2 regions of the Enterobacter cloacae complex sp. genome follow, and region 1 is predicted to be linked to the other one. Evidence: predicted binding sites of a transcription regulator. Region 1 holds the regulator's gene; the other holds the start of a gene.
What was found. The regulator PhoB, encoded in region 1, activates phosphate uptake and scavenging genes when phosphate is short. The targets are predictions, from matches to a motif close to CTGTCATAAAACTGNCNNAT.

Region 1 (15,421 bases):
CGCTTAACGCCGCAGGCGTGCGAAAATCTGTTAGCGCAGGCGAATCAACGCCAGCTTATCCGTACTCAGGCTGTTGCTGACAGCGCCGGGGAGTGCCCGCTGAGTAACGTGGTGCGCGTGCGCGATTTTGGACCCGTCAGCCTGAACGGCAGCTTTCTTGCCAGTTGCCCGCTGGCGCTAAGCTCGGCGCTGTTTGTCAGCCAGCAGGCCCGACCGCTCACCAAAACCTGGACGGGAAGCGAGCTTACGCGCATTGAACATCTGGGCAGCTTTGCCTGCCGCAATATCTATAGCCGCCCGGATGCGCGGCGCAGTGAACATGCCACGGCGGATGCGCTGGACATCAGCGCCTTCCGGCTGGCAAACGGACAGCGCGTTACCATTCTCAATGGCTGGAAAGCGGAAAAGACGCAGCCCTGGCTACAGGCGCTGCTGTCGGCAAGCTGCGGCTATTACGGTAACGGTCTGGGGCCGAACTATAATGCCGCCCATGCCAACCATTTCCATTTAGGGATGCGCGGATACGGATTATGTCGATGAAGCATAATCTTCCACCGAAAAGTGGATAAATTGTGACTTATTTCACAAATATGATGACTGGGAAGATAAAACACCAAAGTCTGCAAGGCCGCACCTCTGGCGCTATGCCATCGCGCGTAACTTGCTAATCTGTCGGCGAATTCGCCTAAAAATGAAGACTATTTCTGTTATGGAATCCTGGAAAGTTAACCTCATCTCAGTCTGGTTCTGCTGTTTTTTCACCGGACTGGCTATCAGCCAGATATTGCCCTTCCTGCCGCTGTACGTGTCGCAGTTGGGGGTCACTTCCCATGAAGCGCTCTCCATGTGGTCCGGCCTGACGTTCAGCGTGACGTTTCTGGTATCTGCCATAGTGTCACCGATGTGGGGAAGTCTGGCGGACCGTAAGGGGCGCAAGCTGATGTTGCTCCGCGCCTCGCTGGGGATGGCGATAGCCATTTTGCTCCAGGCCTTTGCCACCAACGTCTGGCAGCTGTTTATTCTGCGGGCGATTATGGGGCTGACTTCCGGGTACATTCCGAACGCCATGGCGCTGGTGGCCTCGCAGGTACCGCGCGAGCGGAGCGGCTGGGCGCTCAGCACGCTTTCCACGGCACAGATCAGCGGGGTGATTGGCGGCCCGCTGCTCGGCGGCTTCCTGGCTGACCATGTCGGGCTGCGTGCGGTCTTTATCATTACCGCCATCCTGCTGACAATCAGCTTTATGGTCACCCTTTTTCTGATCAAAGAGGGCGGGCGGCCTGCTGTAAGTAAATCCGAACGACTGAGCGGAAAGGCGGTTTTCGCCTCGCTGCCTTATCCTGGCCTGATGATCAGCCTCTTTGTCACCACGATGGTGATCCAGCTCTGCAACGGCTCGGTGGGGCCGATTCTGGCGCTGTTTATCAAGTCGATGGCGCCGGACAGCAGCAACATTGCTTTTCTGAGCGGGATGATTGCCGCTGTGCCGGGCGTGTCGGCGCTGATGTCCGCGCCGCGTCTGGGAAAACTGGGTGACAGGATCGGTACGGCGCGCATTCTGATGGCAACGCTCATCATCGCCGTGATCCTCTTCTTTGCCATGTCGTTCGTCACCACACCGCTTCAGCTCGGCGTGCTGCGCTTCCTGCTTGGTTTTGCGGATGGCGCCATGCTGCCTGCGGTTCAGACGCTGCTGGTGAAATATTCCAGTGACCAGGTAACAGGCCGCATTTTTGGCTACAACCAGTCGTTCATGTATTTAGGCAACGTAGCGGGCCCGCTGATTGGCGCATCGGTTTCGGCGATGGCGGGTTTCCGCTGGGTATTTGCCGCAACGGCGGTGGTGGTACTTATTAATATTATTCAACTGGCCTTTGCCTTACGCCGTCGCAGGCAAATCGCTGAGGCAAAGTCAGCCCGGTAAACACGATAATATATTATTTATTCTTATGAACGCCGCATTTTTATATAACGAAATGCGGCGCGTTTCTTTTAGAAAAACGTTTCGCTCCCGGTTCGGAATATCTTTTTTGGCAGCGATGTCACTTTTGCATAAGAGAAAATCAATCCATGCTTTGCATTATTCAATGAGGGTGTTAATTTCAGGGGGAATCACAAAAGGAAATAGCACCATGAAAAATCTCATTGCTGAGTTGTTGGTTAAGCTTGCCCAAAAGGAAGAAGAGTCGAAAGAGCTGGTAGCCCAGGTCGAGGCGCTGGAAATTGTCGTTACGGCACTGTTGCGACAGATGGCAAAACCGGAGCAGGAAGCGTTGATAGACAACGTTGAAGGCGCGCTGGAGAACGCTCGCCCTGATTCACAGGTGCCCGCAGAAGATGCGGAGCTGCTTCAACAATACGTAAAGAAGCTTTTAAGGCATCCTCGCAGCTAACCTGCCAGAGGTGAAAATGACGTGTCACATAATTGTCATGCAGGATGCCTGGCGTCGCGCTGTTTTTATTTTTACCCACTTGTCATGGGGTTATTAAATTGAAGCAGAGCACACTTTTCACCGCATTATTTACGTTATTAATGACTTTTGTCCTTCCGGCATAACCGGGTAATGATAATCGCACCGCGACGGAACTGAAATAACCGGTAAGCCCGGCGAAAATCATGGTTGCAGGGTGGTTTTTTTCCCGTAACGAACCAGACTTAACGTGGAACTTCACATAAAGGATGGTGCAATGAAAACAACAATACTGGTTACCCTGCTCTCTGGCCTGTGCCTGATGGCCTCAGCACACGCGGAAGAGAAAACGTTAACGCCCCAGCAGCAGCGCATGACGACCTGTAACCAACAGGCCACATCACAAAGTCTGAAAGGGGATGCCCGTAAAACGTATATGAGCGACTGCCTTAAGAAGGGTGCGACCAAACCGGGTGAAAAAAGCCTGACCCCGCAGCAGCAAAAAATGCGCGAGTGTAATGCTCAGGCGACGCAGCAGATGCTAAAAGGCGACGATCGCAGCAAGTTCATGAGCGCGTGCCTGAAGAAACAGGCGTAGTGCTAAGGGTGAGCCACGATAGTGGCTCACCCAAAATTTCATACTTTCGCTGTCATTCTCTCACTATAGCTGGGGAAATGGTTTCATAATTTTCCCAAGAAAGATGAGCGATGAATGTTATGAAATCACGAGCACATTCGGGAAGCGGGCACCAGCAGCTTTTACTGGATGACTCATACCGTTCCGGCGGCGTTACTCATCAGGACTTACTCAGCTTCTCTGATTTTTCCATGCATTTTTGCATCGCCTCGATCACGGCGGAGCGGAAGCCACGATCTTCCAGCACGCGCACGGCTTCAATGGTCGTGCCGCCCGGCGAGCACACCATATCTTTCAGTTCGCCCGGATGTTTACCCGTTTCCAGCACCATTTTGGCCGAGCCCATTACCGCCTGCGCCGCAAATTTGTAAGCCTGCGCGCGCGGCATGCCGCCCAGCACGGCGGCATCCGCCATGGCTTCGATAAACATAAAGACATACGCCGGCGCCGAGCCGCTCACGCCAACTACCGGGTGGATCATCGCTTCGGCAATCACTTCCGCTTCGCCGAAGCAGCGGAAAATATTCAGTACATCCGCCACGTCTTCAGACGTCACCAGGGCGTTCGGGGTCACGGAGGTCATGCCGGCATTCACCAGCGACGGGGTGTTTGGCATGGCGCGAACAATCTTACGGTCGTGGCCCAGCGCGCGGGCGAGCTGATCGAGGGTCACGCCTGCGGCAATCGACACCACCAGGGTATCTTTATTCAGGCTGGAGGTGATCTCGCTCAGGACTTTAATCATGATATTCGGCTTAACGGCGCCAAAGACAATGTCCGCTACCTGAGCCACTTCCTGCGCGCTTTCTGCGGCGTTGATACCATACTCATCACGCAGCGCCGCGACTTTATCCGGTGACGGGGTATAGACCCAAATCTGCCCCGGCAGCACCTGGCCGCTGGCAATCAGTCCACCGAGGATAGCTTTACCCATGTTCCCGCAGCCGATAAACCCGATTTTCTTATCCATCACGTCTCTCCGTTATTATGCGTTGTTATCTCTCACTGATAGCTTAACAACGAAATGCAGGCGACAATAGTCGCCAGAATCATATTGGGGAGAGACTATGGCGATTTGGGTTGATGCGGACGCGTGTCCGAACGTGATCAAAGAGATTTTATTTCGCGCTGCCGAGCGCGTGCAGATGCCGCTGACGCTGGTGGCGAACCAGAATATCCGCGTGCCGCCCTCCAGATACATTCGTTCTCTGCGCGTTCCGGCCGGGTTCGACGTGGCGGATAACGAGATAGTACGCCTGTGCAGCGCGGGGGATTTGGTGATCACCGCAGATATCCCGCTGGCGGCCGATGTTCTGGCGAAAGGGGCGGCGGCGCTGAACCCGCGTGGAGAACGTTATTCTCCGGCAACGATCCGCGAGAAACTTACCATGCGTGATTTTATGGATACGCTGCGTTCCAGCGGCGTGCAGACCGGTGGGCCAGATAGCCTGTCGCAGCGCGATCGCCAGCAGTTTGCCGCCGAGCTGGATAAATGGCTGCTGGAAGTGAAACGCCGCCCGGCGTAGACATCCTCCGGGCTGTTTTGTGGTACAGTGTGGCTTCCACAGGCTTGTCATTCCGTACCGCTTTGCAGTAAAGTTAGCGCAACATCTTCTGCAATCATTTCTTTACAGCCTTCAGTTATCCGGCATCAAGGGGAACACCTGGTTATGAACCCACCCATCTTTTTAGTTGGCCCTCGCGGCTGTGGGAAAACGACCGTTGGTCTGGAGCTGGCGCGTTTGTGCCAGAGTCAGTTCGTCGATACTGACCACTGGCTCCAGGAGAATGCCGGTCAGACCATCGCCGATATCGTGGAGAATGAGGGGTGGGAGAGCTTTCGCGCGCGCGAAACGGCTACGCTGGAAGCGGTGACCGCACCGTCAACCGTGATTGCAACTGGTGGGGGCATTATTCTGGCACCGTACAATCGTCAGTTTATGCGCGAAAAAGGTGTCGTGATCTACCTCTGTGCCCCGGTGTCGACGCTGGTGGGGCGGCTGGAAGCGTTTCCGGAAGAGGGGCAGCGCCCGGCGCTGACCGCGAAACCGCTGAGTGAAGAGGTCAGCGACGTGCTCGCCGAACGCGATGCGCTATACCGCGAGGCGGCACACCATGTTGTGGATGCCTCGGCGTCACCCGAAAAAGTTGCGATTCAGATTATTACCGCCCTGCGTTTGGCTTGCGCCAGCTAACAGCCGTCTATACTCATAGCTCAGACATAAAAAAAGGATGAGCTATGCCAACCAGACCTCCCTATCCACGTGAAGCCCGCATCGTTACCGTTGAAAAAGGTAATGGCGATGAGACCGTCACCTGGTATCAGCTGCGTGCCGATCACCCCAAACCGGATTCGCTGATCAGCGAACATGAAACCGAACAGGAAGCGCGGGATGCGAAACGGCGCTATGAGGATCCAGAGAAGTCCTGATAAAAGTCCGAATTCGTTACAACCGTGCCTGCATCACACTTTTAACTTATCGCCAATGTTAAGTAGCAGTTAATATTTAGTTATTACAGGTGGATTCGGAAAGGCCAGTCGATCTTTACACTACGGTGTAGAGATCCCCTGCTACGCTTGGTGCTGTTTTGTTGAATAAATGAACGGTGCAGCGTAGTGAGCCTGTACCTGTGTGGCAGTTGTGGTAGTAACGAAAGGCGATCAAAATGAAGGCGACGTTGGCGATCCTCACAATCGGTGTGGTCCCTGTAAGCGAAGTATTACCGCTCCTCACGGAGCATATCTCTGAACAACAGATTAAGCATCTTAGCCTGTTAGGGAAGATGAGTCGGGAAGAGGTCATGGAAGACTACGCTGTCGAGGCGGGGGATGAGCCCCTGGCAACGTTATTAAGCGACGGTAAACTGGCGCATGTGTCGCGCCAGAAAATTGAGCGCGCGCTACAGGGCGTGATCGAAGTGCTCGATAATCAAGACTATGACGTCATTTTGCTGATGAGCACGGCACCGATTAAAGGGCTTAGCGCGCGTAACGCCATTCTGCTCGAACCGATGCGGATCATTCCGCCACTGGTGGCGTCAATTGTGGATGGTCACCAGGTTGGGGTCATCGTTCCCGTTGAAGAACTGCTGGATAACCAGACGGTGAAGTGGGCCGCGCTTGAGCACACTCCGCTGTACGCGCTGGCAAATCCGTTCTGGGACAGCGAAGCGAAACTGATTGCGGCTGGACAGGAGTTGATCGACAGAGGGGCGGATGTCCTGATGCTGGACTGCCTGGGGTTCCATCAGCGGCATCGTGATTTACTGCAAAAGGCGCTGGATGTTCCGGTGTTGCTCTCTAACGTCCTGATGGCGCGCCTGGCGTCGGAATTACTGGTGTAATGAATTTTGCGTGACAGGTCATGAGCATGGCCCCTATAGTGGATTTTTCTCTATAAATATAAGGGCCAGTTCATGCTTCAAAGTAACGAATACTTTTCCGGTAAAGTGAAATCCATTGGTTTTACCAGCAGCAGCACTGGCCGCGCCAGTGTCGGCGTAATGGCAGAAGGGGAATACACCTTTGGCACCGCAGAAGCGGAAGAGATGACGGTGGTCAGCGGCGCGCTGAACGTCTTACTGCCGGGTGAAACGGAGTGGAAAGTCTTTAGCGCCGGGCAGGTATTCAACGTGCCGGGCCACAGCGAGTTCCATTTACAGGTTGCAGAGCCAACCTCTTATCTGTGCCGCTATCTGAAGTGATGTTTTTTCCCTCTCCCCGTTGGGGAGAGGGTGATGGAGAATTACCTCTGCGCTTCGCCGCCGAGGCCTTCCACCAGATTCTGGATCAGCGCCGCCAGCTCGCCGGTCATCAGGATAAAGTCTGCGTCAAAGCGCTGGGCATAATCTTCGCGGTCGATATCTTCGTTCTGATCGCGCAGTTCATCGCAGAATTTCAGACGCTTCACCGAGCCGTCATCACACATCACAAACTGAATGCGCTGCTGCCAGTCGAGCGCCAGTTTGGTCACCACTTTGCCCGCTTCAATGTGCACGGCGATTTCGTCGCTCACCAGATCCTGTTTCTTCGCGCGGATCACGCCGCCGTCTTCCAGCAGCGCTTTCAGCTCTGCTTCATCAAGGATCTGGAAGCCCTGAGCGGCCGTCCCGCTGCGCACCCACTCCGTCAGGGTCAGCTCAATCGGCGTTTCCAGCGCCAGCGGAACCACCGGCAATGAGCCAAGGCTCTTACGCAGCAGCGCCAGCGTATCTTCCGCTTTTTTGGCGCTGGCGCAGTCCACCATGATCAGCCCGTTAACGGTATCGATCCACATCATGGTCTGGCTAAAGCGGCTAAAGGCGCGCGGCAGCAGCGAGTGCAGCACTTCATCCTTCAGCGAATCTTTTTCGGTTTTTTTAAGCTTACGGCCCTGTTCAGCTTCCAGCTTGAAGATCTTCGCTTCGAGCGCCTGCTTAACCACGGGCGTTGGCAGGATCTTCTCTTCTTTACGGGCGCAAACGATGATTTGCCCCGTGCTGCTGGCGTGGGTCAGCGCATCGCTTTGAGAACCCATTGGCGGAACCCAGCCGGTTTTTGCCATATCCTGGCTACCGCAAGGGGTAAAGGAGTAAGCGGCTAACTGTTTTTCCATCTCTTCTGCACGCAGCGAAACGTCGCGGCTGAGACGGTAAACCATCAAATTTTTGAACCACAGCATGATAATTTCCACGGCCTTGTCGTTAAATCAGCGGGCATGATAACGAATTGTCGCATCGCTTGCATTGCTAATCGGGAAGCAGGCTTCTACTCTGTTGATAATCAAAATAATGAGGAGTGTCTTGTGCGTATTGGGATTGATTTGGGCGGCACCAAAACAGAAGTTATTGCGCTGAGCGAGCAGGGAGAGCAACTGTTTCGCCACCGTCTGCCTACGCCGCGCGATGATTATCACCAGACCCTCGAAACGATTGCCCGCCTGGTCGATATGGCAGAGCAGGCAACGGGCGAGACGGGGACGGTGGGGATTGGGATCCCCGGCTCCATATCGCCCTATACTGGCGTGGTGAAAAATGCCAACTCCACCTGGCTCAACGGTCAGCCGTTTGATAAAGACGTAAGTCAACGTCTGAACCGGGAAGTGCGTCTGGCAAATGACGCCAACTGCCTGGCGGTGTCCGAGGCCGTCGATGGCGCCGCGGCAGGCGCGCAGACCGTTTTTGCGGTCATCATCGGCACCGGCTGCGGGGCGGGCGTAGCTATCAGCGGACGCTCGCATATTGGCGGCAACGGCACCGCGGGCGAGTGGGGACACAACCCGCTGCCGTGGATGGACGAAGATGAACTCAAATACCGCGCCGAAGTACCGTGCTATTGCGGCAAGCAGGGCTGTATTGAGACCTTTATTTCCGGGACGGGGTTTGCCACCGATTATCATCGTCTGAGCGGCCAGCCGCTGAAAGGTAACGAGATTATGCGTCTGGTTGAGGAGCAGGATCCGGTGGCTGAACTGGCGCTCAGCCGCTACGAAATGCGGCTGGCAAAATCCCTGGCGCATGTGATCAATATTCTCGATCCCGACGTGATTGTGCTGGGCGGCGGCATGAGCAACGTCGACCGGCTGTACGCGACGGTGCCCACGCTGATAAAACAGTGGGTATTTGGCGGCGAGTGCGAAACGCCGATCCGCAAAGCCGTCCACGGTGATTCCAGCGGCGTGCGCGGCGCAGCGTGGTTGTGGCCGGAATAAACGCAAAACAGCAACGCAAGTTTTTGTACCCTCTCCCACGGGGAGAGGGCCAGGGTGAGGGCACCAGACCGCAGCGCCCTATCATTTAACCCACCGCAAACTCCCTGTCCAGCCTGCTGTATCCCAGTCCGTTGATCTTCTTCACTTTGATCTGCACCGGAATACGATCTTTCATTGCCTCGACGTGACTGATCACGCCGATGGTTTTCCCGGTGGCGTTCAGCGCGTCGAGCGCATCCAGCGCGGTATCCAGCGTTTCGCTGTCGAGCGTGCCGAACCCTTCATCCAGGAACAGCGAGTCAATCCGCGTTTTGTGACTGACCAGATCGGAAAGCGCTAAGGCCAGCGCCAGGCTGACCAGGAAACTCTCCCCGCCGGAAAGGGTGCGCGTATCGCGTACCGCATCGGCCTGCCAGGTGTCGACCACCTCCAGCTCCAGCGCGTCGCTCGCTTTACGCTGGAGCAGGTAGCGGCCGTGCAGACGGTTGAGCTGCTGGTTGGCAAGCCACACCAGGTTATCCAGCGTCAGCCCCTGGGCAAATTTACGGAATTTATCGCCGGTGCTGGAGCCTATCAGCGCATTGAGATAGCCCCAGTCGTCGGCCTGACGCGCCGCTTCCTCAATCTGCTGCATTAACGCCTGCTGGTGCAGACGGTTATCGCTGTCCTGTTTGAGCTGCTGGCGGATCTCCCCCTGATGCGTGGTGTTGTCCCGAAGCTGCTGCGCCAGCTGCTGTATCCGTGCCTGAAGGGTTGCGAGATCGGTTTCCAGCCCCTCCGGGCGTTGTGTCTGGTGCGCCTGAAGCTGCTGGCTTGCCTGTACCGAGAGCGCCATGGCCTGCTGAAGCTGGTTCTCGAGCGTCTGCTTTTGCTGTTCAAGCTGGCGGATCGACGCATCATCCAGCAGGGCGGCGAGAAATGCCTCGCGATCGGCGAAGCAGCTCGCGGTCAGCGCGGCGCTGAACTGAGCCTGCGATTGCTGAAGCCGTTCACGCTCCAGGGTCTCCTGCTGCTGTAGGGTGGCGAGCTGGCTTTGCAGCGACACGCATTCGTCGTGGATCGCACGCCAGTTTTCAGGGATCACCGCGTCGGCTTCTGCATTATCAGAAACCGGCAGCGTATCCAGAATGGGCATCAGGGCGTTAATACGCTCCTGAATCGTACCGTGCTGGGCCTGTTTTTCCTGCCACCGGGCGTATTCGTTTTCGCGCGCGCTGAGCCAGGCGTTTTCAGCACCCTCATCGGGCTCGCAAAGCGACAGCGACCGTAACGAGGCCGCCAGCGCCTGACGCGTCGCCGCCAGCTGCTGCTGGTGCTGGCGCGCCTGTCCTTCCTGTTCATTGAGCTGGTATTGCAGCGTCAGACGCTGGCTTAGCTGATAAAGCTGGCGTTCGTACTGCTCCTGTTCGCTCATCCAGGGGGCGATATCATCCTGAATATTCAGCGCTATGTTCAGGGAAGTGCAGACCTCCAGCCACTCTTTAGTGAGTGCTTGCTCTTCCTGAGAGAGGGACTGGGCTTCCGCTGTCTCGCGCTGGATCTGCTGGGTCAGCGCATTGACCTGCCCGAGCACCAGCAACCCTTCCTCTTTCAGCGCGGCAACCTCTTTTTCGAGGGCATCGCGGCGGCGCTGATTGTCTGTCAGTTCGAGTGCCTGATACTGCACCACGGCCGGATGTTCGCATGAGCCGCAGAGCGGGCAAGGCTTACCGGCTTCCAGCTGAGCACGATAATTCTCAAGATCTTTGATTGTCGCTTCACGCTCACAGAGCGCCTTAAGATCGACAAAGTGCTGATTTTTCTCTTTATACTGCTGACGGCGCAGGGTCAGGGTGTCGTTGAGCGTGACCTGCTCAGCCTGTGCTTTCTTCACGCTTTCCGCATTCTGGCGCAGCCGTTTTTGCAGCGGCTGATAGCGAGCGTGAAGCGCGGTCAGGCGCTGGCGAAGCGCCCGCGTGTGTGCCTGTTGCTCCATTGCGGTTGTGATGGCCTCAGCCGTCAGCGTCAGCGTACTTTCCGGCATCCCGGCCAGCTTCTGGCGGAGCTCAGCAATGCGCGCCGACTGGGCCGCGAGCTGATTTTTATCGCGACTCAGCTGCGTAAAATGCGCCCGCCAGCCGGCAATTTCCTGTCCCCACTGACGGAAACGATCGTGTTCGGTCAGCCACTGCGTCAGCGCCGTGTGCTCTGTCTGCAACTGTTCACGGTTGCGCAGCGCACCGTTGCGGATACGCGCGCGCTGTGCCGCTCTGTCGCGTAAGCGAGTATTTACTTCAGCAATTCGCTCTGTGGTCTGCGACAGGCGGGCGGTCTGCTCCTGCTGGTGCTCCCACAGGGGGCGCAGCTGGGCGGCGGGCTGGGCCAGCTGAAGCTTCGCCAGTTGGGGAGCGGCGTCCGTCAGAGCCTGTTGCGCCTGCTGCTGCGAAACGGCTGCGCGCTGCTGTTCACGTATTAGCTCGTCGTTACGCGTAAGCCACTGAAAATCTTTCTGTTGGCTCTGCTGCCGGGCCAGCAGGATCTTTTCTTCGTCAGTGAGTGCCTGCAAACTTTGCTGCAAGTGCTGCTGCTGTTCCTCGCTCAGCAGCACAACGCCTGCGGCCTGCGCTTCACACATCTCCAGCGCGCTGCGTGCCGCTTTATGTTTTTCGAAGACCATGGCGGAAATCTGGCCGTAAATTTCCGTGCCGGTCAGTTCTTCCAGCAGCTCAGCGCGATCGCTCGGTTTCGCATTCAGGAAAGCGGCAAACTGCCCCTGAGAGAGCAGCATCGAGCGGGTAAAGCGTCCATAGTCCAGCCCGGTCAGTGCGGCGGTTTGTTCCAGCTTATCCGTGACTTTGTCGGCCAGAATTTTGCCGTCTTCGCAGCGGGCCAGCTCCACACGCGGTGCCTGTAAGTTTCCGTCCGGCTGGTTGCGGGCACGGTTCTGGCTCCAGAAAGCGCGATAGGCGACGCCTTTAACCTCGAACTCCACCTCTGCCAGACATTCGGCGGTATCGCGCGTCATCAGGTCGTTTTGGGCCTGGGAGACCTTATTAAGGCGCGGCGTTTCGTGGTAGAGCGCCAGGCAGATAGCGTCCAGCAGCGTGGTTTTACCTGCGCCGGTGGCACCGGTGATGGCAAACAGCCCGTTGCTGGCGAACGGCTCCGCGGTGAAATCAATTTTCCACTCGCCTTTCAGTGAATTGAGATTTTTCAGACGCAGGCTCAGAATTTTCATGCGTTTTCTTCCTCGTCATTGAGGGTATGCAGGGTCTGGGCAAACAGCTCGTTAAGCCTCGTTTGCCTGGCCTCGTCCATCTCTTCATGCGCAAGCCGCCGCGCGAACACCTCTTCAACCCGGAGTTCGCTCAGCGTTTCACGTTGAGCGCTCAGCAGAATTTTCTCGCGCTGCTCGCGGCTGCGGCGTACCAGCAGCACCTCCACGGGAAGATCTTCCGTCAGCGTCTGAATTTTACGCTGCATATCGTACAGGTAGTCGTCGGTGGCGATTTCGATATCGAGCCAGACGGGCGGGCTAAGCGCTGCGCCGCGCCACTGTTCAAGCTGGGCGGTAATGGCGGCCAGATCGCCTTTCAGCACCGCCAGCGGCTGGGTGACCGGCACCTCAAGCGTCTCAACGGCGCTGAGTTTGCCGTCGGTGAAGCTCACCAGATGCACGGATTTGGCTTTGCCCGTTTCGTCAAAACTGAGCGAAATGGGCGAGCCGCTGTAGCGGATGTGCTCGCAGCCGCCGATGATTTGCGCCCGGTGAATGTGCCCGAGGGCAATGTAGTCAGCGGGCGGGAAGTTCTGCGCCGGAAACGCGTCCAGCGTACCGATATAAATTTCGCGCACCGCGTCACTCTTACTGGCCCCGACGGTGGTGAGGTGTCCGGTGGCAACGATCGGAATGGCCTGTTCACCGCGCAGGGCACAGGCTTCCGTATGTTGCTGGTGGTAATAGCGCGTGATGGCCTGCAACAGATGCTGCTGCTTTTCGCTGCCGGACAGGCCGGCCTGGCTTTGCACGATATCGCGCGGGCGTAAAAACGGGATAGGGCACAGCACCGCGCCCGGCGTGCCGTCGCGTTTTTTCAGGATCTGCGGCGCGTGGCCGGCGCTGGCTACCACGGTGGTATTGAGGTACGCCAGAATATCGCGGGATTCGTTCAGCATCGCCACGGAATCATGGTTTCCGGCGACAATCACCAGATGACAACCGGTTTGCTGGAGGTTGACCACAAAACGGTTGTACAGCTCACGCGCATAGCTCGGCGGCGATCCGGTATCAAAAATGTCGCCCGCCACAATGATTGCGTCCACCTCGTGAGCCTGAGCCGTCTCCAACAGCCAGTTCAGGAACGCTTCATGTTCCGCGGCGCGGCTTTTGCTGTAAAAATTTTGACCCAGGTGCCAGTCTGAGGTGTGAAGTATGCGCATAAGAGATCCGTGGCAATAATAAGAAAGCAGGATTATAAACTTTCGGGGAGCGGAAAATAACCGCTGTAATAAAACAACAGTTTGCCATTTACCGTGGTAATGTTTTTCATAAATCTGTCATAAATCTGACGCATAATGACGCCGCATTACAGACTTGTAACTTAAATACGATAAGACAGGGCAAAGTATGGCGAGACGTATTCTGGTCGTAGAAGATGAAGCTCCGATCCGTGAAATGGTGTGCTTCGTGCTTGAACAAAATGGCTTCCAGCCGGTTGAAGCGGAAGATTATGACAGCGCGGTGAACCAGCTGAATGAACCCTGGCCCGACCTGATCCTGCTGGACTGGATGCTGCCTGGCGGTTCCGGATTGCAGTTTATCAAGCATATTAAGCGCGAGGCGATGACCCGCGATATCCCGGTAGTGATGTTGACGGCGCGCGGTGAGGAAGAGGATCGCGTGCGCGGTCTGGAAACCGGCGCGGACGATTACATTACCAAACCGTTCTCCCCGAAAGAGCTGGTGGCTCGAATCAAAGCGGTGATGCGCCGTATTTCACCGATGGCGGTGGAAGAGGTGATTGAGATGCAGGGGCTGAGCCTCGATCCTACCTCACACCGGGTCATGACCGGTGAAAATCCCCTCGATATGGGGCCCACCGAATTTAAACTCCTTCACTTCTTTATGACACACCCGGAACGCGTTTACAGCCGCGAACAGTTGCTGAATAACGTCTGGGGAACTAACGTCTATGTCGAAGACCGAACGGTTGACGTCCATATTCGCCGCCTGCGTAAAGCACTGGAACTGAGCGGCCACGATCGCATGGTACAGACGGTCCGCGGCACGGGTTATCGTTTCTCGACCCGTTTCTGAACAATGACAGGAGTGTGACGCGTGCTGGAACGTCTGTCATGGAAAAGGCTCGTCTTTGAACTGATCTTATGCTGTATTCCGGCCCTCATTCTGGGGGCTGTTTTTGGCTATCTGCCGTGGTTTTTACTGGTGGCCGTGACGGGACTGCTCGTCTGGCATTTCTGGAATTTACTGCGCCTGTCATGGTGGCTATGGGTCGACAGGAGTATGACACCTCCGCCGGGAAGCGGGAGCTGGGAGCCGCTGCTCTACGGCCTGCACCAGATGCAGATGCGTAATAAAAAGCGTCGTCGTGAGCTGGGAAGCCTGATCAAACGCTTTCGCAGCGGCGCGGAGTCGCTGCCGGACGCGGTGATCCTGACGACGGAAGAAGGGACCATCTTCTGGTGTAATGGCCTCGCGCAACAGCTGCTGGGCCTGCGCTGGCCGGATGATAATGGCCAAAATATCCTTAACCTTCTGCGTTATCCCGAGTTCACGCTGTATCTGAAAAAGCGCGATTTTACCCGTCCGCATAACCTTAAGCTCAACAACGGTCGTCATCTGGAAATCCGCGTGATGCCCTACAGCGATCGGCAGTGGCTGATGGTGGCGCGTGACGTAACCCAGATGCACCAGCTTGAGGGCGCGCGCCGTAACTTCTTTGCTAACGTCAGTCACGAGCTGCGTACGCCGCTGACGGTGCTTCAGGGCTACCTGGAAATGATGCAGGAACAAACGCTGGAGGGGGCGCCGCGTGAGAAAGCGCTGCATACCATGCGGGAGCAGACGTTCCGCATGGAAGGGCTGGTCAAACAGCTGCTGACGCTTTCAAAGATTGAGGCAGCCCCGTCGCTGGCGCTAAACGACATCATTGACGTGCCGATGATGCTGCGGGTGGTAGAGCGCGAGGCCCAAACGCTGAGCCATAATCAGCACACGCTGGCTTTTGACGTTGATAACACGCTGAAAGTGCTTGGCAGTGAAGATGAGTTGCGCAGTGCTATCTCAAATCTGGTGTATAACGCCGTGAATCATACCCCGCAAGGGACGCATATTACGGTGCGCTGGCAGCATACCCCGGCGGGCGCTGAATTTAGCGTCGAGGACAACGGCCCGGGGATTGGGCCAGAACATCTCCCGCGTCTTACCGAACGGTTCTACCGGGTGGATAAAGCGCGCTCGCGGCAGACCGGGGGAAGCGGACTGGGGCTGGCAATCGTGAAGCATGCGGTGAGCCACCACGACAGCCGTCTTGATATCGAAAGTACCCTGGGCAAGGGCACGCGCTTCAGCTTCGTGCTTCCGGAACGATTAATTGCCAAAAAAAGCGCCTGATGGCAGGCGTGTCAGTTTACCTTTCCACGGGCCAGCGTTTGCTGGCTCGTTTGCTTTGCAGTCAAGCGAA
Region 2 (15,421 bases), 400 kb from region 1:
GTGTCGGTCATTGGTATCGTGCTGCTGGTCGCCTCGATCTACTTCGGCGGCGTGATTGCGCACGACCCGTACTGGGGCCCGGCGCTGACCTTCAAGGACACCACCATCACCTTCGCGCTGATCGGGTACGCGTTTATCTCCGCCCTGCTGCCGGTGTGGCTGATTCTGGCTCCGCGTGACTACCTGGCAACCTTTCTGAAAATCGGCGTGATCGTCGGGCTGGCGATCGGGATTGTGATCATCAACCCGGAGCTGAAAATGCCGGCGGTGACCCAGTACATTGACGGTACCGGTCCGCTGTGGAAAGGCGCCCTGTTCCCGTTCCTGTTTATCACCATCGCCTGCGGCGCCGTTTCGGGCTTCCATGCGCTGATCGCTTCCGGCACCACGCCGAAGCTGATGGCCAACGAAACCGACGCGCGCTTTATCGGTTACGGCGCGATGCTGATGGAGTCCTTCGTGGCGATCATGGCGCTGGTGGCGGCGTCGATTATCGAGCCAGGCCTGTACTTCGCGATGAACACTCCACCGGCGGGTCTTGGCATCACCATGCCAAACCTGCATGAGATGGGCGGCGAAAATACCGCGCTGATCATGGCCCAGCTGAAAGAGGCCAGCGCACACGCGGCGGCAACCGTCAGCTCCTGGGGCTTCGTGATCTCGCCTGAGCAGATCATGCAGACCGCGAAAGACATCGGCGAACCGTCCGTGCTGAACCGTGCCGGTGGCGCGCCGACGCTGGCCGTGGGTATCGCACACGTGTTCCACAAAGTGCTGCCGTGGGCGGACATGGGCTTCTGGTACCACTTCGGTATTCTGTTCGAAGCGCTGTTCATCCTCACCGCGCTGGATGCCGGTACCCGTGCAGGCCGCTTTATGTTGCAGGATCTGCTGGGCAACTTCGTGCCATTCCTGAAGAAAACCGACTCTCTGGTGGCGGGTGTTCTGGGTACGGCGGGCTGCGTAGGCCTGTGGGGTTACCTGCTGTATCAGGGCGTTGTCGACCCGCTGGGCGGCGTGAAGAGCCTGTGGCCGCTGTTCGGCATCTCTAACCAGATGCTCGCAGCCGTAGCTCTGGTGCTGGGCACCGTTGTTCTCGTGAAGATGAAACGCACCAAATACATCTGGGTGACCGTGGTTCCTGCGCTGTGGCTGCTGCTCTGCACCACCTGGGCGCTGGGTCTGAAGCTGTTCAGCACCAACCCGCAGCTGGAAGGCTTCTTCTTCATGGCTAACCAGTACAAAGAGAAGATTGCCGCAGGCGGCGCGGATCTGACCGCGCAGCAGATTGCCAACATGAACCATATCGTGGTGAACAACTACACCAACGCGGGTCTGAGCATTCTGTTCCTGGTGGTGGTGTACAGCATTATCTTCTACGGGATTAAAACCTGGATGAAAGTGCGCAACGCCGATGGCCGTACGGATAAAGAGACCCCGTACGTGCCAGTGCCGGAAGGCGGCGTGAAGACCTCTTCACACCATTAAAAAAATGGCGGGTGGCGCTACGCTGACCCGCCCTACAACGGTACTGTAGACCCGGTAAGCGTAGCGCCACCGGGCTTTGTCTTATCAGGATGCATTATGTTTGGTAACTTAGGCGAAGCGAAAAAATACCTCGGTCAGGCGGCGAAGATGCTGATTGGCATTCCGGACTATGACAACTACGTTGAGCATATGAAGACCAACCATCCGGATAAGCCGTACATGACCTACACCGAATTCTTCCGCGAGCGTCAGGAAGCGCGCTATGGCGGAAGTGGAGAAGGCGGCGTCCGCTGCTGCTAAAGGAGAGACCATGACCCCGATTGCCGTTACCCTGCTGACCGGTTTTCTCGGCGCAGGCAAAACCACCCTGCTGCGCCACATCCTGAACGAGCAGCACGGCTTCAACATCGCCGTGATCGAAAACGAGTTCGGTGAAGTCTCGGTGGACGATCAGCTGATTGGCGATCGCGCCACGCAAATCAAAACCCTGACCAACGGCTGCATCTGCTGCACCCGCTCTAACGAGCTGGAAGACGCCCTGCTGGATCTGCTCGACAGCCGCGATCGCGGCGACATCGACTTTGACCGTCTGGTGATCGAATGCACCGGCATGGCGGACCCGGGCCCGATTATCCAGACCTTCTTCTCTCATGACGTTTTGTGCCAGCGCTACCTGCTGGACGGCGTCATCGCTCTGGTGGATGCGGTCCACGCCGACGAGCAGATGAACCAGTTCACCATCGCCCAGTCTCAGGTTGGCTACGCCGACCGCATTCTGCTGACCAAAACCGACGTGGCGGGCGACAGCGAAAAACTCCGCGAGCGCCTGACGCGCATTAACTCACGCGCCGATTTACACGGTAACGCACGGCAATATCGACCTGTTACAGCTGTTCAACACCAACGGCTTTATGCTGGAAGAGAACGTCACCACGAAACCGCGCTTCCACTTTATGGGAGACAGGCAAAACGACGTGGCGTCGATTGTGGTGGAGCTGGACTACCCGGTGGACATCAGCGAAGTCTCCCGCGTGATGGAAAACCTGTTGCTGTCGTTTGCCGACAAGCTGCTGCGTTACAAAGGGATGCTGTGGATCGACGGCGAGCCAAACCGCCTGCTGTTTCAGGGCGTACAGCGCCTGTACAGCGCCGACTGGGACCGCCCGTGGGGCGATGAAGCGCCGCACAGCGTGATGGTGTTTATTGGAATACAGCTGCCGGAAGAGGAGATTCGGGCAGCATTTGCGGGGCTGAAGAAATAAAATAAATCAGGGCCAATATTTAATGGCCCTGATAAATTATTGTTTCGAACTTTCAATCCTTTTGTTCTCTTCACTCTGGCAGAGAAGCAAGATCACGGCACAAGCGCCGATGACCATAGCTGTATTTCGTTGAATAAAGAGAACATCTGTCATCCCCATTAGAAGTAGCGCTGACATATAAAGCAACAACCCAACGTTGATCTTATTCTTTTTTTCACATGAAACTAAAAAACCAATAATATAAAACAGTATAATAGCAATAACGCCTAACAATCCCTGCAAACTAAAGCTTTCAATTATATCATTGTGGAAGTGATATTTAATAGCCCTGACTGCCTCTGCACTTTTATAGTTGTTTTCAATATATTGTCTTGCATTATTATAACGCTGTTCTGCATCCTGACCGAAAAGAGAAAACCTCGCTGCATGCAGTCCTGCATCAAGCATAACATAACGTGCACCCAAAGATGTATTGGCGTTATTTTGTTGTAATTGCTGAATATTATCATAGGCCTCAACAATTCTTTTTTGCATCTTATAGCCGATGCCACATCCAATCACCGATAATGCCAGCAATGCTAAAAACCAATAACGAGGCTTTACATTTCTCAGTTCAAAACAGGCCAGAGCAAAGCAGACGATGAAAAAAGTACCTATAGCACCACGGGTTTCTGTCATCAGTAATAAATAAGAGAATACAAAAAATATTAAAAGGTAAAATACGGTACGGTAAAGTTGATTTGAAACTGCTTTTTTAATTAGAGATAAACATAGAACTGACTGAATAACCATAATATAAGCAGCAGTCGTGGCAGCATCGGCAAGAAGTTTAATTCTGGTAACACCAGCAGCTTGTTCCTGATAACCAAACCAAACCGTGAGTAAACTTAGCGCAAGACTGATGGAAGCAGCAAATTTCCAGCTTTGAAGTGAGATATTACTTACTGACTTAAGCAAATAAAATGCCATCACTCCGGACAGAATCAACAATTTCCCACCAGCATAATAGTTATCTTTAATGTCCTGTAAGTGCACTGAGGGAAATTTCACAGACCAAATTAGCTTACTGGCCCCCAGAAGCACAATGCTCAATAAAAAAGCTATCGCGATTTTATTGCCCAATAGCCACTGACGAAAATCCTTCCAGCGTTCCAAAAAAATAAGGCCAAAAATCGAAAGGTAACAACCTATGTAAAACAACTTTCTTGGATAGGCCTCCATAAAAAGATCGCTACCAATTGAAAACACAATAAGAATGAAAATAAGGTTAACATTAAACTTTTTAATATATTCACGACTTAACATGACTTGCTTGCCTTTTTTCCAGGAAACGTACTAAATGATACCGAACGAACATGCAGAAAGCTTCTATAAACTGTTTCTTATTATTAAGCGTTTTATAGCATTTCTTAAGTTCTTGCGCACAACGTGGTTTTACATCTTCAACATCACACCAGGGTGACATTTTTTTATATTTGCGATAGTGAGCACTAATTTTCTGTTGATTCCATAGCTGCCATGGTTTATCACTACCAACATAATGTAACAAAACTGTTTCCTTGGGAGGCTCACGCATGAAATCCCCTTTTTTGTGCCCGGCCTTTATTTGACAGTTATATTTTTCATCTATTAACTTAACTTTTTTGTACAGGACAACGTTAAGGGCGTCCTGATCAAAATACTTAAAGCCCTCCCCTCGTTCCAATAAACACTCAAAGACTTTTTGCGATATTTTATTTTCATTCCACGTTTCTGAATCGACATAGAGAACTCCAGAGTTAAAATAATCGCAACCAGATATATTAATAGATTTTGAAAGAGTAACCTGATGCTCAGGCTCCCTGACAGCACAGCAAATATCATTTCTCGGTTTAACATGCTCTAATAACTCATAAATACTGTTTAATGCTACAATATCAGCATCAACATATAAAAAATAACGATACTCTTTAATTAAATACGGCGCTAAAAGGCGGAAGTAAATTGAGACCGGGAAAATTGAAGTTTTAGGAAAAACATCCAGAGCGTCAGCAGACACAATAATTATTGTAAGTGCATGCTGAGTACCTTTAATGACAGACTGTAATCTGGAAAACTCTACTTCATTGCTTTTATCCGTAATAATAAAAAAATGCAGAGGTATTTCCGATGTATTTTTAACAATTGATAACAACGAGATCCCACAGTGTGTTAAAAAATTTTCGTCGATACCATACACGACTGCTGAATATTGAACTTCAATATCTAAATTAAAATCCGTTACATGCGCGCTCAATACATTTTCGTTTAAATTAAAGATAGTTGGATTCATCATTATTTATCGAGCTCAAAAACACTTATAATACATAAGATAACAAATATTAACTCCCTTCCCCAGTACTTTTTATAATTTGTTTAGCAATCATACTAAACATGATAACCCTAGAAAATCACAGAGGGTAACCCACTGAAAAATCAATAAAAAAGCACTATGATCATAGTCATTTGACCATAGCGCTTCTTTACTTAAGAAATGGCTGTTAAGCGTTAGCTACTCGCTCTCATTTCAACGCCTCCGGCAGCGTCACAATCCACAATTCGCTGTCAGATTCTGGCGTCTTCAGCGGCTTCACGCTGAGCGTGGTCTCCACCGGTTTGTCATCCAGCGTCAGCTTGCCTTCCGCGTTTACCCGATAATCCTTCAGCTTCTTGCCGTCGACCGGGTTCTGCATCGCGACCTTCACGCCAAAGTCGTTATCGTTCGCCACCGCAAGCGTTTTGCCGTCTATCAGCGCCAGTCCTTCGGCCTTTTCCTGCTGCCAGCCCAGGGCACGCAGATCGACCACCTGCGTTTTTGCGGCAAGGGTAATGCCGCGCTGCGCCAGCGTTTTCTCATCGTCAAACTCCGGGTAGTCGCCCGGCTTGTCGAAGGCGGTCAGATCGCTCGCCTTGCTCAGATCCACCTTGTAGATGAGGTTACGCATCGCGTCGTTTTTATCCTCACCCTGTTCAATCAGCAGGACAGTGTGGTTATCCAGCGCCACGATATCGCCGATTTTAGCGTCGCTGTTTTTGCTGTAGGCCGCGCTGTCAACGGGGTAACCGTACATCGCGGTTTTCCCGGTCACCGGGTCGAAGCTAACCAGACGCGTAAACAGCGCCTGCTTTTTGCTCTTACCGTCGATATCCAGCGTGCTTTGCACGGCGGCGATAATGCGCCCGTCCGGCATCCGGGTGAGGCCCTCAAAACCACGGTTTGCCTGGCGCCATTTGATGATGTTTGGCAGACCGCCCGCAATGGATTTCTCCCCTTCCGCCGCCTGCGGGCCGTGGATCGCGAGGATTTTCCCTTTGCTGTCGATATTGATCAGGAACGGACCATACTCATCGCACAGCCAGTAACCGCCCTTCCCGTCCGGCGTGATGCCTTCCGTATCCAGCCCACGGTTATCGCCTTTGAGCACGTTTAAGGTGTCGCTGAACGCCACTTCATTGGTCGAGCCAATCACGCCGCTTTCCAGCGGCAGGCCGTTAATCTCGCCTTTATCATCATGCAGCGGGCGGGCATCCACGGCCTCCGCTTTGCCGTTCTGGACGCGGATGGTCATTAAGAGCGGAGCGAAATCCGGCGTAACAAAAATTTTGGCTTCGTTTTTGCCCTTCTTTGGCGCGTCGGCGTTTGGACCGCGATCGGTCACGGTCGCGAAGGTCAGGGTATCGCCCTGCTTGCCGGTGAACAGCAAACCAGAACCCACCCCCACAGGAAGCCCGTTCGGAAACGCGCTGGCAAACGCACCGCTGTATTTAACATGCGAGCCTTCGGGGAAGCTGACGACGTAGCGCTCCGCGGATGGCTGTGCCGCCAGAGCAGAGAAAGAGAGCGCACAACCGATTAGCACAGGAATGATTTTTCTTTTCATATTGTTAGCACCCAGTAAGTGAAGCCAACAACGTAATGAAGAAACGTGTCAGAAAAATGACATGTAACGACAGCGGATCGGCAAAGAAATACGTATAGCAATCACCAGAAATGTAAACCTCTGTCTTTATCTGTGACAGCTGAAATATTTTTGGAAATTATTAGAAACTTAATTAATTCACCTCAAACGGCTTTCTTCGCCTCGTTCATTAAACGTTTAGCCAAAAATATAAACTTTCCCTAAACGCGAATGGATTGGGGATTGACGATTTGCCTTACAAACATCTCATCAACATTTAAGATTAAAAAACCCAACAAAAACAGCATAAAACTGCGATACCCATCACATTTGCAGTCATAAACATCCCTTGTTAAGGTGCCCTCAGATTAATTTGATGACGAGGAAACACTCATGAAAAAGCTTAACGTTCTCATCCTTTCTGCTCTCACCGCCGTATCGGGCTCCGCACTGGCAATGGGCGGCAGCATTGAGCAGGGTAAAAACTTTACCAACCTGAATGTGGAAATGGGCAAATCTACCTCTGGTCTGTACACCGAAGGTAACTGGCTGAAAAACACCGACGACGGCACCACGACCGGTGGCGTGGGTGCAGGCTACAACTTCGAGGTCGGCCCGGTGATGCTGAACGCAGGCGCTAAGGCCCTCTACGTTGGCCCGAAGAAAGGCGATAACGGCGTGGCGTTCCCGGTAGGCGGCGGTGTGAACGTTGCCCTGACCGACAGCATCAGGGTATTCGGTGAAGGTTACGTTGCGCCAGACGGCCTGAACAACAGCGTGAAGAACTACGTTGAAGCTAACGGCGGCGTAAGCTGGACCCCGGTCAAACCGGTTACGCTGAAAGTGGGCTACCGCCACGTGAGCGTTGATGGCAAAGACGGTCGTCCAAACCACACGCTGATTGACGGCGCATATGTTGGCGGCGGCGTGTCCTTCTAAGACTGATTGCCCGTTTCGCCCGGCGGCGCTACGCTTGCACGGGCCTACAATGAAGGGTGCAATAGAGTAAAATTATTGCACATTGTAGGCCGGGTAAGCGCAGCGCCACCCGGCAAGAAAGGCGATGAAACTGTTAATAAAAAACCTGCCGGATGGCAGGTTTTTTTTTATTTCCGACATTACTTGCGAACAACCACCAGCTTCTGGTTCACAAACTCTTTGATCCCCAGGTCCGACAGCTCGCGTCCGTAACCCGAACGTTTTACGCCGCCGAACGGCAGTTCTGCCGCCGTATCGGTGAGCCAGTTGATGTACACCATCCCGGTCTCAATACGCGACGCCATTTTTTTCGCGCGCTCGATATCCTGGCTGAACACCGCGCCGCCCAGACCGTAGTGCGAGTCGTTGGCCAGAGCGACCGCCTCGTCATCATTTTTCACTACGTAGATCTGCGCCACCGGGCCAAAGAACTCTTCGAAGTACGCCGGGTTCTCACGCGATATATTCGTCAGGATCGTCGGTTCGAAGAAGCTCCCGTCACGCTGTACTGGTTTACCGCCATAGTGCAGCGTTGCGCCGTTTTTCACCGCCTCGTTGACCTGTTTGGTCAATGTTTCAAGCGCGTCTTTCGACGACAGCGGCCCCAGCGTGGTGCTTTCGTCCAGCGGATCGCCAATCTTCACCTGCTTAAACGCCTCGGTGAATTTCTCGAGGAACGCGTCTGCGATGCTCTCGTGCAGGATAAAGCGCTTCGCTGCGGTACAGACCTGCCCGGCGTTATTAAGCCGCGCGTTAACGCCGATCTTCACGGCCTTCTCCAGGTCCGCATCGTCCAGCACCACGAATACGTCGTTCCCGCCCAGTTCAAGGGTCGATTTTTTGATGTGCTTCGCTGCCTGCGCCGCAACCACGCTACCCGCTTTTTCAGAACCGGTCAGCGCCGCCCCCTGTACGCGATCGTCGGCGATGACGTTTGCTACCTGATCGGACGAGATAAACAGGTTGGTCCACGCCCCTTCCGGCGCGCCCGCTTCACGTACCAGATGGGCAAAGGTCTCGGCACAGTGCGGCACGATGCTGGCGTGCTTGGCGATCACCGGGTTACCTGCCGCCAGGTTTGGCGCCAGAACGCGCATCAGCTGATAGTACGGGAAGTTCCACGGCTCTACGGCCATCAGCACGCCGATGGGGTGATGTTCCACCCACGCTTCCCCGAGTTCAGACGGATATTTCACCGGGGCCAGGAACTGCTTCGCATTGTCCGCATAGTAGCGGGCAATTTGCGCGCACAGCTTCACTTCGCCGCGGCTTTGTTCGATGAGCTTACCCATCTCCTGACTGGCAATTTTCGCCAGCTCCTCGGTGCGCTCGTCGATCAGGTCGGCAAGCTTATGCAGTACCGGCAGGCGCTGACTGATGTCGCCTTTGGCCCAGTCAGAATGATAGAGCGCATCGGCCGCCTTCAGCGCCGCTTCTACATCCGCGTCGGTATGTGAGGGGTATTCTTTGATGAGCTGGTTGGTGGCAGGATTTACTGTCTGGTAAGCCATATCGAATCTCCTTGTTTTACCGCTTAGGGTATTAAGGGTAGTCAATGTGACTGGCTATGAAGGTAAAGTTGGGTATATACGGAAGGTTCTTAGTAAGACGCTGCCAGGGCAGACGCATACATGGTATAAAAAAAGCTCATCACTGGAGCTCTTATGACCGATACCCGCCACATCCGCCAGACCTTTCATCGCGCCGCAGGTCTTGAGCTGCGCAGTACGTGGCAGAGCACCCGGGCGTACAAACGTCATTGTCATCCGCAGCTCTCCATCGGCGCGATTATGGAAGGCCAGACCTGCTGCGTCAGTCATGGCAGAGAGTCTATCCTGAACCCCGGCGATCTCATTGTCATCCCGGCTTACGCGCCGCACAGCTGCAACCCCGTCAACGGGCAACCGCGCAGCTACCATATGCTCTATATCGACACCGATCTTCCCGTGGCGTTCCAGGTGATTCGCGACCCTGCGCTCTTCAAGCGCTACCTTGATGTTGTTGAGACGATGTCACCTGCATCCGTGGACACGCTACTTTCTGCTCTTCCCCGCTGCGTGGAAAACGCAGACGCGCTTCGCTCTACCAGTCAGCACCTTCAGCAGGCATTTCTTGCCGACCTGGCCGCACCACCTTCGCTTGACGAACTTGCGCAACGATTCTCGCTGCGCAAAGAGACGCTGATCCGCACCTTCCGGCAGGACACCGGCCTGACGCCGGTCAGCTTTCTCAACGTCTCCCGCGTGGAGTTCGCCAAAGCGCGGCTGCGTGCCGGAGACGACATTGCCGACGTCGGCTACCAGAGCGGGTTTGCCGACCAGAGCCATTTTCATAAGACCTTTGTCAGCTATACCGCGGCCACGCCGCGTCAGTATGCGACAGGCCGATCAATATCTGACAATAAATAGCGTTTGCATCACCGTAGGCTGACCTCAGATTGTTAACCGAGGTTGCTATGGAACTGTTCTTCCCTTCCGCTTTTCTCGCCCTGGCGCTGGCGCATTTTGTCGCCCTGTTAAGCCCGGGCCCGGACTTCTTCCTGCTGGTGGGCTACGCCGCGCGCTACCGACTGCGCGGCAGCGCCGGGTTGTGCTTCGGTATCGCCGCGGGTAACGGGCTGTATATCTTACTGGTGATTATCGGCTGGAGCGCACTGCGCCAGTTTGCCTGGCTGTTTACGCTGATAGAGCTCTGCGGGGCGCTGTATCTGCTGTGGATCGGCTCGCATCTGGTGCGCAGCCAACCGCAGGCGCTGGCGCTTGCAGAAACCCGACAGCGGTGCCCTTCTTTGATGAAGCAGATCCTGCTGGGGCTGGGGTCGGCGCTGTTAAATCCGAAGAACGCGCTGTTCTACCTGGCGCTGATGACGGCGTTACTCGGTCCGGACGTCACGCTGCTTCAGCAGACAACGTGCGGCGTCTGGATGGTGACGGTGGTGCTGGTGTGGGATCTGGCACTGGTGTCGATGATGGGGCTATCGGCGGTGCAACAGAAGCTTAGCCGTTCGCTGTGGTGGATTGAGCGCACGGCGGGCGTGGTGCTAATGGGGTTTGGTGGGTGGGTGCTGTGGCGGTTTTTGCACATTCCCCCCGTCTCCCTCTATCCTTAACCCATGGAAAAAATAGCTGAACTCAAACGCGCCAAGCTTCTGGCGCTGTCGCTGCTGCTGATTGCCGCTGCGGCCTTTATCACCACCCTGTTCCTGCCGCAGACCTTCTGGGTACGCGGCGTGAAGGCCATTGCCGAGGCGGCAATGGTCGGCGCGCTGGCGGACTGGTTTGCCGTCGTCGCGCTGTTTCGCAGGGTGCCCATTCCGTTCATTTCACGCCATACGGCAATCATCCCGCGCAATAAGGATCGGATTGGCGACAATCTCGGTCAGTTCGTGCAGGAGAAGTTTCTGGATACCCAGTCGCTGGTCGCGTTAATTCGCCGCTACGAGCCGGCGCAGATGATTGGTGCCTGGTTCAGCAAGCCCGACAACGCCCAGCGCGTCGGGCTGCATCTGATGCAGGTGATGAGCGGTTTTCTTGAGCTGACCGACGACGGGCGCATTCAGCGCCTGCTCAAACGCGCGGTGCATAAGGCTATCGACAAGGTCGATTTCACCGAAACCAGCGCCGTGATGCTGGAAAGCATGACTAAAAACAACCGCCATCAGGTGCTGCTGGACGCCATCATCAACCGCCTGATTACGCTGATTCAGCGGGAAAGCACGCGGGAGTTTATCTCTGACCAGATTGTCCACTGGCTGAAGACCGAGCACCCCCGCAAAGCGATGGTGCTGCCCACCGAGTGGCTGGGCGATCAGAGCGCAGAGATGGTGTCGAACGCGGTTAACACGCTGCTGGACGATATCAGCCACGACCGTACGCACCAGATCCGCCGGGCATTTGACCGTGCCACGCTGAAGCTTATCGACAACCTGAAAAACGACCCGGAGATGGCGGCCAAAGCCGACAACATTAAGCACTATCTGAAGAATGATGAAGCGTTTAACCGTTATCTGGGTGAAATGTGGGCCGACCTTCGCCAGTGGCTAAAGGCGGATATGCAAAGCGAGGACTCGCGCGTGAAGCAGCGCATTGCCAACGCCGGGCTGTGGTTTGGTGAGACGCTGTCGAATGATGCCAGCCTGCGCGCGTCGCTGAACGAGCATCTGGAACAGGCGGCGCACCGCGTCGCGCCGGATTTTGCGGCGTTCCTGACGCGCCATATCAGCGACACGGTGAAAAGCTGGGACGCCAAAGATATGTCACGTCAGATCGAGCTTAACATAGGCAAAGACCTACAGTTTATCCGCGTCAACGGCACATTAGTGGGCGGGACGATTGGCCTGATCCTGTTTTTACTCTCGCAACTGCCCGCCGTGCTGGCGCACTAATCCGCTTTTGGCGGCGCGATAACGTAGCGCGTCGCTTCAAAGCGGTTCAGGATCAGGTGCACCAGAAAGACCATCGTCAGGGTGACCACCAGCGCGAAGGTGACGGAGGTGATGCGGTACAGATCGCTGAACACCAGGTCGCTGTCCGGGTGCATGTTCTGTCCGAACATGATGCCGATGGTGGTAATACTGGCGAAGCCTACCCCGGCGCCAACCTTCTCCATCACGTGCAGACGTGCCCCAAACGCCAGCCCAAGGCCGATCAGCGGCATCATCAGCAGCATATGGCTGCTGTGATCGTACAGAATAAGCTGAACGACAAGGATATAGAGACACCCCAGCACCACGCCGACCACGCGCCAGATAGAGCTGATCACCGAGCCGCGATAGTGCATCGGGAACAGGATCAGAATGCCCGCCATCAGCGCCGACAGGGAATCGCTGAGATCGCTTATCTGGAAAACCACGAAAATCAGCGTCGCCACGGTGCCGGAGAGCAGCGACTCATGGCGCACGCGGGCATCGTTTTTCTCGATCAGCGGCGGCGGCTTACGCGGCTCAACGTCCGGCAGCAGGTAATTCATCAGCGCGCTCAGACACACCGCCATCACGCTCGCTTCGATGTTAGAGAACAAAAGCGTGTGCCAGTTAGTGGTGGGGTAGCTCATAAAGTTGAGCATCACGCTCTGGCATACCACGCCCATTGAACCGAACAGGAACAGCGGCCCCTTGCTCATAAAGCGAAAACGCATCACGTACAGGGCGAACACCACCAGCGTCATAATGACCGGCCATTGCGATAAATAGCCGATGATAATCACCATTTCGACGCAGTTCAGCGACGCGCTGAAGATAAACTGCTTCGCCACGTGACGGTTAAATACCGGCACCAGCGAGAGGAGCATGATCGGGTAGACCACGAAGAACACGCCGTAGCTGGTGTTGTAGAAGCTCGAAATGCTCAGCGCAATCATCCCAGCGAAGACGATGCGCAGGGTCTGGCGAAAGTCGTTTGCCGTGTAGACAATGTTGCCGTGCGGGGTGAAGACCCGCGCCAGGGTGCTAATAGACATAGTGAAGCAGGCTCACCAGATGGATTTGCATCCCGGAGAAGAATCGCGCAAACGGCCCTTCGCTATTATAGAGCTGCACGGTGGCGCGTGCGCCGGTCGGCAGCGGCTTCGGTAAGGCTTCATCCAGCGCCACGTGAATGCGCATACGCTGGGCATCACGCACCCAGCGGTTGGACGTTTCCGGTTCAGAGAGTTGGCCGTTCACCGCCTCCTGGCCTGCGAGGATCCCCGCGTCGCTGCTGGTCACGTGGGCGCGGAAGACCTGCCCCGGGAAGGCGTCAAACACCACGGCAGCGTCCGTCCCCTGGTGGGTATGACGCAGGCTCTTCTCGCGGAAATCCGCCACGATATCGGTCTGGGTGTTCACCAGCGCCAGCGCGGCCGAACCGGACGAGGCGTAAAAACCGGGGCTTAATTGCAAATTACTGACCGTACCGTCCGCCTCGGCGTAGACCTTCGTCCAGCCAAGGTTCAGCTCCGCGTCATCCAGCGCGTTACGGTATTTTTGCAGCGTCACGTTACGGTGCTCGTCCCGCTCGCCGCGCTGAATGCGCAGGTTATGAATATTCGCCTGAATCGAGCTAACGGACTGCTCGCTGCTCTGCCAGGTGGTGCGAACTTTATCCAGATCCGCCTGCGACACGTTCTGCAAGGTGCTCAGTTTCTGGTAGCGGTCGAAGGTCACCTTGTCGTTACGCGCCGTCAGCACGGCGGTTTTCAGGCTGGCCTGCGCCGCGGCAATCTGCGCATCCAGCTGATCGTTAGACAGACGCGCCTGCTCCAGCGCGATTTGCGCCGCTTCGACCTTATTGCGAAACGGCGTGGGGTCGAGCTCAAACAGCAGATCGCCTTTCTTGACCTGGCTGTTATTGTGGACATGTACCGCCGCCACATAGCCTGAGACGCGCGCGGACACCGGGGTCACCACGCGCATCACGGTGGAGTCCGGCGTCAGCGGGATCCAGATATCCGCGACGATAAAGTAGACAAACATCAGCAGGAAAGAGGCAATACTCACCCTTACCCAGCGGGCAAACTTTTGTTCAGGAGTCATTATTTTTCGGTCTTATTATCTTCTTCGCGGATTGTCCGCAAATTGCAGGCGATTTGATTGAGTGTGGCGCTGAAAATGTCGATATGTTCCGGCGCAATGTTTTGCGATACGCGCGCCTGAAACGTCTCGATCACCTGAGTAAGCCTTTCAAGGATGGCTTTGCCCTCGGGCGTCAGCGTCAGCAGCCGGATACGCTTGTCGTATGGCGAGACGGTGCGCAGCAGATAACCCTGCTTTTCCAGCTGCGTCAGCGTGCGCATCAGCGGGGGCAGTTCGATACCCTGCACTTCCGCCAGCTCGCTGACCGAGACGTTATCCCCGAGCTGATGAAGCTGCATCATCACCGTCCAGCTCGACTGGGTTAGCCCGGTGTCGAGAATGGCGTCGTCGATGACGGCGCGCCACTGACGCACGATCATCGCCATCCGCATGCCCATCGGCCTGCGGCTAAACAGATCTTCTTCACGCATGGGAAATCCTCTCGTAATACGCCATTACGATAATAGTTATCAGGGTAAGTATCAAGAAACGAGAAGTTAAAGCGCAGGAATTGCGAAAGAGAGTTCGCCCTCTCAGGGTGGGCTGAATGATATGCACGGATCAATCCCCTCGCCCCTTTGGGGAGAGGGTTAGGGTGAGGGGATCAGGCCGCACTGTAGGCCCGGTAAGCGCAACGTTATCGGGATTATTCCAGATTAGCCTTATTCAGCCCATATGCCGCATCCAGCGAGCCCGGCTCCATGCGGGAGGTAATGCCCAGGCGGTTCCAGGCGTTGATCGCGACAATGGCGAAGTTCAGCTCTGAAATCTCCACGTCCGAGAAGTGCTCCGCCACGCTGCGGTACAGCGCGTCGCTCACCCCGTGTACGCCAATCTGGGTCAGCGCTTCGGTGAAAGCCAGCGCGGCTTTTTCGCGGGCGCTGAACAGCGGGGATTCGCGCCACGCCGCCAGATGGTACAGGCGCAGCTCGCGCTCGCCGGCAATTTTGGCCTCTTTCGAATGCATATCCAGGCAGAAGGTACAGCCGTTCAGCTGCGACACGCGGATGTCGATCAGGTGCTTCAGCGCCGGGTCAATGGAGGTTTTCGCCACTTCCATGCTCAGGGCGGAAAGCGCGTTGGCGAGTGCAGGTGTGGCTTTGTGGTGGTTTACGCGAGTGCTCATTGTCTTTCCTCTTTTTTTGCCGTTTTTGTCATGCGATGAGGCAAATCTACGCCGTTAATGACATAGTAAAAAGACACAAAAAACATGAAATGAGGTAGGA

Region 2: a site for PhoB is predicted at 6,695-6,714, ahead of DBR02_RS13685 (esterase-like activity of phytase family protein). Genes of this name have one in related genera too.

What each region holds. Positions count from the first base shown of each region.
Region 1 covers NZ_LT991957.1:3,140,222-3,155,642, forward strand. Annotated here, with positions in the region: gene DBR02_RS15525 (extensin-like domain-containing protein) at 1-540, shown strand, start outside; gene DBR02_RS15530 (multidrug efflux MFS transporter) at 710-1,924, shown strand; gene iraP (anti-adapter protein IraP) at 2,133-2,393, shown strand; gene psiF (phosphate starvation-inducible protein PsiF) at 2,689-3,009, shown strand; gene proC (pyrroline-5-carboxylate reductase) at 3,209-4,018, opposite strand; gene DBR02_RS15550 (YaiI/YqxD family protein) at 4,116-4,574, shown strand; gene aroL (shikimate kinase AroL) at 4,719-5,243, shown strand; gene yaiA (protein YaiA) at 5,288-5,479, shown strand; gene DBR02_RS15565 (AroM family protein) at 5,716-6,393, shown strand; gene ppnP (pyrimidine/purine nucleoside phosphorylase) at 6,466-6,753, shown strand; gene rdgC (recombination-associated protein RdgC) at 6,795-7,709, opposite strand; gene mak (fructokinase) at 7,833-8,738, shown strand; gene sbcC (exonuclease subunit SbcC) at 8,824-11,955, opposite strand; gene sbcD (exonuclease subunit SbcD) at 11,952-13,157, opposite strand; gene phoB (phosphate response regulator transcription factor PhoB) at 13,345-14,034, shown strand; gene phoR (phosphate regulon sensor histidine kinase PhoR) at 14,056-15,351, shown strand.
Region 2 covers NZ_LT991957.1:2,744,678-2,760,098, reverse strand. Annotated here, with positions in the region: gene DBR02_RS13710 (carbon starvation CstA family protein) at 1-1,488, shown strand, start outside; gene DBR02_RS13705 (YbdD/YjiX family protein) at 1,585-1,788, shown strand; partial or broken gene yjiA (GTPase) at 1,799-2,750, shown strand; gene DBR02_RS13695 (O-antigen ligase family protein) at 2,787-4,055, opposite strand; gene DBR02_RS13690 (glycosyltransferase family 8 protein) at 4,042-5,064, opposite strand; gene DBR02_RS13685 (esterase-like activity of phytase family protein) at 5,291-6,649, opposite strand; gene DBR02_RS13680 (YfaZ family outer membrane protein) at 7,061-7,606, shown strand; gene DBR02_RS13675 (NAD-dependent succinate-semialdehyde dehydrogenase) at 7,786-9,156, opposite strand; gene DBR02_RS13670 (helix-turn-helix transcriptional regulator) at 9,310-10,053, shown strand; gene DBR02_RS13665 (LysE family translocator) at 10,101-10,754, shown strand; gene DBR02_RS13660 (DUF445 domain-containing protein) at 10,758-12,029, shown strand; gene DBR02_RS13655 (DUF2955 domain-containing protein) at 12,026-13,102, opposite strand; gene DBR02_RS13650 (HlyD family secretion protein) at 13,092-14,159, opposite strand; gene DBR02_RS13645 (MarR family winged helix-turn-helix transcriptional regulator) at 14,156-14,626, opposite strand; gene DBR02_RS13640 (carboxymuconolactone decarboxylase family protein) at 14,842-15,321, opposite strand.